2 regions of the Peribacillus suis genome follow, and region 1 is predicted to be linked to the other one. Evidence: riboswitches for the same ligand, from Rfam matches in the RefSeq annotation. Region 1 holds a riboswitch; the other holds the start of a gene.

The links. A riboswitch is a leader RNA that binds a small molecule or an ion and turns the genes downstream of it on or off. The one in region 1 is predicted to bind preQ1.
Region 2: it holds a riboswitch for preQ1, as region 1 does, so the genes downstream of both, AC503W_RS02175 (QueT transporter family protein) here and AC503W_RS15370 (VUT family protein) in region 1, are expected to answer to the same signal.

Annotation. Positions count from the first base shown of each region.
Region 1 is NZ_CM182019.1:3,155,243-3,158,414, reverse strand. It holds gene queC (7-cyano-7-deazaguanine synthase QueC) at 1-426, shown strand, start outside; gene queD (6-carboxytetrahydropterin synthase QueD) at 426-896, shown strand; gene queE (7-carboxy-7-deazaguanine synthase QueE) at 889-1,617, shown strand; PreQ1 riboswitch class I at 1,771-1,813, shown strand; gene AC503W_RS15370 (VUT family protein) at 1,866-2,426, shown strand; gene AC503W_RS15365 (alpha/beta hydrolase) at 2,917-3,172, shown strand, end outside.
Region 2 is NZ_CM182019.1:439,157-442,328, reverse strand. It holds gene AC503W_RS02185 (hypothetical protein) at 1-476, opposite strand, end outside; gene AC503W_RS02180 (YbaK/EbsC family protein) at 578-1,087, opposite strand; PreQ1 riboswitch class I at 1,251-1,295, shown strand; gene AC503W_RS02175 (QueT transporter family protein) at 1,302-1,787, shown strand; gene AC503W_RS02170 (TVP38/TMEM64 family protein) at 1,900-2,559, shown strand; gene AC503W_RS02165 (ATP-binding protein) at 2,668-3,172, shown strand, end outside.

The DNA.
Region 1 (3,172 bases):
ATTGCTGTGGCGGATGGGGAAGAAGGGGAGTTACCGTCTACATTCGTACCGGGAAGGAATTTACTGTTCTTGTCATTCGCAGGAGTGCTTGCAAGCCAAATTGGGGCGAAGCATATTGTAACCGGTGTTTGTGAAACGGACTTTAGCGGATATCCAGACTGCCGGGATGTGTTCATTAAATCGTTGAATGTCACTTTGAATCTCTCGATGAATCAGTCTTTTGTTATAGATACGCCGCTTATGTGGCTGAATAAGGAAGAAACATGGGAAATGGCGGATCAACTGGGTGCCTTTGATTTCGTTCGTGAAAAGACGCTGACTTGTTATAACGGAATCATAGCCGATGGCTGTGGGGAGTGTCCGGCATGCAAGCTTCGAAAAAAGGGTCTGGATGACTATGTGATTAGACGGCAGGTGAACCTATAATGTATGGGTTCAAGATTGTCGATAAGCTTCAAAAAATAGAACAGGACATTCATCGTAATCAATTGAACTATCATCAAAGACGGGTGCTCGTGAGCAAGGAATTCACGTTTGATGCAGCCCATCATCTTCATGATTATGAAGGGAAATGCAAGAATCTGCATGGCCATACGTATAAAGTCATTTTTGGCATAAGCGGCTATAATGATTCCCGTGGGTTGATGATCGACTTTGGCGACATCAAAGAAATCTGGAAAAATGAAATCGACATTCATCTTGACCACCGCTATTTGAATGAAACGCTGCCGCTTATGAATACAACAGCTGAAAATATCGTCGTCTGGATTTATGAAAAGATGGCTGATGCCCTGCAAAACAAGGACTATAAAGGGGCTAGGGTTGAATTTGTCCGTCTTTATGAAACGCCGACGAGTTATGCTGAAGCAAGACGGGAGTGGATGGACTGTGAGTAAGCTGCCCGTCATGGAAATCTTCGGCCCGACCATTCAAGGGGAAGGCATGGTCATCGGGCAAAAGACGATGTTCGTCCGGACAGCTGGGTGCGACTATTCATGTGCTTGGTGTGATTCCGCCTTCACCTGGGATGGGACCGGAAAGGAAGATATCGCCCACATGACAGCTGATGAAATATGGGAGGAGCTAAAACTCAAGGGAGGCAAGGGTTTCTCTTTCGTGACGATATCCGGGGGAAATCCCGGCCTCCTGAAGAATATGGCTGAGTTAATCACCCTTTTAAAAGAAAAGAACATCAGAATTGGCGTGGAGACGCAAGGTAGCCGGTGGCAGGATTGGTTTCTCGATATTGATGAACTGACGATTTCACCAAAACCGCCAAGTTCAAGGATGAAGACCGATTTTGGAGTGCTCGATGATATCCTATCTAAGCTTTCCAATAGAAGGGATGAAAATCAAATTTCTTTGAAGATTGTCGTATTTGATGAAGCTGATTATCAATATGCGAAGAATGTACATGCCCGCTATCCAGGCATTCCTTATTACCTGCAGGTAGGCAATGATGACAGCGTGACGACGGACGATCGGCAGCTGGTCAGTGAACTGTTGGGAAAATATGAACAGTTAATTAATCGGGTGATTGCCGATGACGAACTGAATGATGTGAAGGTGCTCCCCCAGCTGCACACGTATATCTGGGGAAATAAACGGGGCGTGTAAGGAAAAGGATGGGGAGGTCATACTTTCTATTAAATGCCGTTTCTCTTCTATTATATGTTCTTTACCTTTAGATACGCGAGGGGGTACTTTTATCCTTGATTTACTCCCGTATCCAAGATAAGATGAAAAAGGAAAAAAGATAATCCGCTTGAGGCGGAAGAGGTTCTAGCTACCCTCTCAAAAAAACTAAGGAGAACAGCACTCTTTCTTAGGGTGCTGTTTTTTCCTATAAAAGGAGATTGTAAGAAATGTTAAGGGTTCTATTGTATTTATTGTCCATTGTGACCGCGAATGTGGTCACAGCCGCTTTTATGCCATTGCAATTTGGTATGTTCATCATCCCGATGGGGACATTGTTGATCGGAGGGACCTTCATCTTCCGTGACTTAGTTCAAAATAAATTTGGCAGGGCAAGGACTTATCTGTGCATTATCCTGGCATTAATTTTATCAGCCAGTGTATCATTCTTGTTAGGCGACACATTATTAATCGTATTTGCTTCCGCCCTTTCATTCGTGGTGGCGGAAACGGCAGATACGGAAATATATACTCGATTGAAGCTACCATTAAGTTGGAGGGTATTTTACTCAGGGGTAGTTGGAGGATTTTTCGATTCCGCAATATTTGTGGTGATTGGGCTTAGTCCACTGGGGGCGAACATCTTGCCGTGGTCCTCTGTACCTGCCGCGATTGTTGGTCAGATTATTGTCAAAACGGTCATTCAGTCAATGGGGGCCATTCTATTGGGGAAAATCCATGTAAGGCTTGAAAAGCGGATCAATAATGGAGGGAATGCGCTTGGTGGATGATACTAAAGAAGAAGATAAGTGCTATTGCTTGGAGGCTTTTCGCGAGAAATATGGTCCGCAAGTCCAGGGAGAATGCTTGAAGCTTTCTTGTGCCAACTACAGAAAGCATAACCTTGATAAGCTAGAATCGAGAGAATGCGAGTAAACAAAACCCGTTGTTAAACGGGTTTTTCTTATAGGAAATTAGATTCCTGTCCTGCGTAGTCAAACAAGGTTATCGATAATAAGAAGGGAAAAGGTACGGTATGATTACGTACCTTTTTATTAACATGATGTACCTCGAAATATAAGGTACATCATTGCTAAACTAAAAAAAGGAAAATTTAGATTGCTTAATAAAACCAGTCATAGTAAAATGTCCTTCGGACCGCATCACTTGTCCTAAGTAAGGCATAGGTACTATAATCGGGGTAATGGTGATTATTTTAAATAGTTAATGATTTTATCAGAAATTTCAATATATATAACATGAGGAAAAGGAGCAGATAGTATGAAAGTCATTGCACCTGAGTCATTCACATACAAAGGTGGAGATAGAGCAGTTCTCTTACTTCACGGATTTACTGGAAGCACAGCAGATATGAAGAAGTTGGGTCGTTATCTCAATGACCGCGACTATACCTGCCACGCACCTCTATATAAAGGTCATGGATTGCCAGCTGAGGAACTTATCCATACAGGTCCAAAGGAATGGTGGAAAAACGTAGTGGATGGGTACCATTTCCTTAAAGAAGAAGGGTACGAGG
Region 2 (3,172 bases), 1.5 Mb from region 1:
TCACCCCCGAATCGATGCATGATAATATCACTAAGTCTCATTTCCAATAAAGTGATATAGCCAAAAATCAGCATCCTGATTGGTGGTTTTTGGAGGTCGGCATGCGTGATTAACTTTTTGATTGAATTATTCTCTAACACGAATACCCTCGTTTTCTTCTTAAAAATGCCTAACAATTGGATCAAGGGCGTTGAATCCGATACAAGTTCCCTTGGGGAAAAGAGCTTCATATAATCCGAAATGTTCCCTTCGCCAAGTTCATGTCTATCGATATAACCAACGATTTCCCCCTGGTCTTTCACGGCCAATGTATCAAAGTGTTTTTCCTCCATTACATTTTTGATATCAATGGCCGATTCATCTTTTCCACAAAACTCAAACTCTTGGGCTATGCTTCTGACCGTGATATTTTCCTCATATAGATTTTTAAGACTGTGATAACTACTATTGTTGTTTTTGTACTCTACATTGGACATCCATGACCCTCCATCATTAGCATTCTATCCTAATTCATTAGAACCTAATAACTCCCCACTATCAGAAATAAGTCCACATGAAGTGGACTTTATTCCTTCATTCAAATGATATGTTTCTGCATATCTTCATTCACTTCTTGTTCCCAGTCCTTGCAAACATCTACCCAGTCCTTTGCTTTTGAGAATTGAAATAAATCCCCGAGTGAAAGTTCAATGGCTGAGTTCGCGCTCCCGCAAGCCGGGAAAACTGTCTCAAACCGTTTCATCGAAACATCCAAGTAAACATCCAGTTCATTTGCCAATCCAAATGGGCAGACACCCCCGATTGCATGTCCGGTCTGTTCAAGAACTTCTTCTGGAGATAACATCCTTGCCTTGAACCCAAACATTTTCCGGAATTTCTTATTATCGACTTTCGCATCTCCAGCGGCCACGACCAAAATTGCTTGGTCTCCTTCTCCCCTAAATGACAACGTTTTGGCAATGCGCGCGGGTATAACCCCGATTGTCTCCGCAGCTTGGTTTACTGTGGCACTAGATGTTTTGAATTCCATCACATCATGTTCCCTGTTCCATTGTTTAAAGTGGGCCCTAACACTCTCGATTGACATTTACTTTCATCCCTTTCCTTTAACTCTTTTTATGAATCGTACCATTCTTCACTATAGTAAAGCAAAATCTCTTTCCTTTATTCTAAATATTCAATATTTCGCATAAAATCTTGAAATTGACGAAAGAGGCCAAAATACGATACTATTAAACTTCGGGCAAAAGCCTAACGTGGTTCGTAACCATCCCACGATAAAAAACTAGGGAGAGAAAAATATGAATATTCGTACGCTCGCGATAAATGGTCTATTGGCTGCCATCTATATCGCTGTCTCATTCGTGCTTCAGCCGATTATGTTTGGGGTGCTTCAATTCCGCATTCCCGAAATGTTGAATCATCTTATTGTATTTAATAAGAAATATATATCCGGCATAGTCGTCGGTGTGTTCATATCGAACCTTTTCTTTTCACAGTTAGGGGCATATGACTTGATTTTTGGGGTCGGGCAATCTCTGATAGCCTTATTGCTTGTCATCTTTTCTTCCCGTTTCATAACGGGCATTAAGGGTCGAATGGCCATGACCATCATAATATTCACGGTTACGATGTTCCTAATAGCCATAGAATTGAATTTAGTCTTAGGATTGCCATTCTTAATAAGTTGGGCAACAACAGCAGCCGGGGAATTCCTCGTCCTACTGATCGGGGCACCCATCATTTATATGATGAATAAAAGAATTCAATTTGGAAAGTTGCTTTGAACTCACTGTGCATAAAGTAAAAGAACATTCTATATTCAAAGAGCTGTCTGCTACATGCAGCGGCTCTTTTTTTCAACCATACTCAAAAAAATTGATAAATGGTGGTGACTTTTTGCAGAAAAAAATACTGATGTTACTCGTCCTTCTGATTGTAGTAACATTCATCGGGCTAAATTCAGAATTATTCACGATGATTTGGAATAGCGACTTGGAATCCGTGATAGCCATATTGACAGAAAATCTCCTTCTTACCTTTGTAGTGACGTTCGTTTTGATGATTATTCAGAACTCCTTTACTGTCATCCCCCTGATTTTACTTTTAACAATTAATGTAACGATCTTTGGCTTTGCATTCGGGTATCTATGGAGTTGGTTAACAAGCGTGGTCGCGTCAGGAACCATTTTCTATGCTGCCAGGCACTGGTTCCAGTCATTGATTTTAAGAAAGATGGGTACCGACTCGCAGGATTCCGTCAAGGATCATGGGTTTATGTATGTCTTTACCGGTAGAATTTTCCCTTTCATACCGACAAGTTTAATAAACCTTGCAGCTGGAGTTAGTTCCGTCACCTTCAAAGATTTCTTAATGGCAACAGCATTAGGCAATCTCATCTACTTCTTCTTTCTCTCTTTAATTCCATATGGACTTCTTTCCGTAGAGATGAATCAATATACATTGATTGTACTCGGTTTCCTGCTCTTAACCTTTTTCCTTATCTACAAGCGCTTCAAGAAAAAAAAGAACCTATCACTCTTTAAGAAAAACAGGTAACCTTGCTGCCTGTTTTTTTTGTGTGGAATCGTATATTTTCAGCCAATAGTTTGTTAAAATGTGTATGTATTTCAGCTTTGAAATGTCGGAGAATTCAGGGAGACCCATATGCCGAGACGTATCATATTAGTAATCTACATTCTTTCTGGAATGACCACATTACTTGTTTTCAATTACTATTTAACGAATTCCTTGAATACTAAAGAGGCGTTCCTTCAACTCCAGCGAGCAGAAGGGTTCATCTTTGTCCTATTAATCGGTTTGATTTTATTTCTCTACTTATCTAAAAGAGAAGAGTTCAAACAACTAAAAGAAGAAGAACAACTTCGAAGTACCCTTATTAACTCAATGGTAGACTTTGTGAATTTTAAGGATGGAGAAGGTAGATGGCTAGAATCGAATACGTTTGGACTTCAGTTATTCCAATTGGAGAGTGTGGACTATAAAGGAAAAAAAGATAGCGAGCTTGCCGAGTACTCCCAATTCTACAGAGATTCATTGATTTACTGTGAAGATTCCGATCAAGAAACATGGGCAATGAAGAAGATTACCCGTTGTGAGGAGAATATTCCACTGCCAAACGGTCATTTTAAGACCTTCGATACCATCAAAG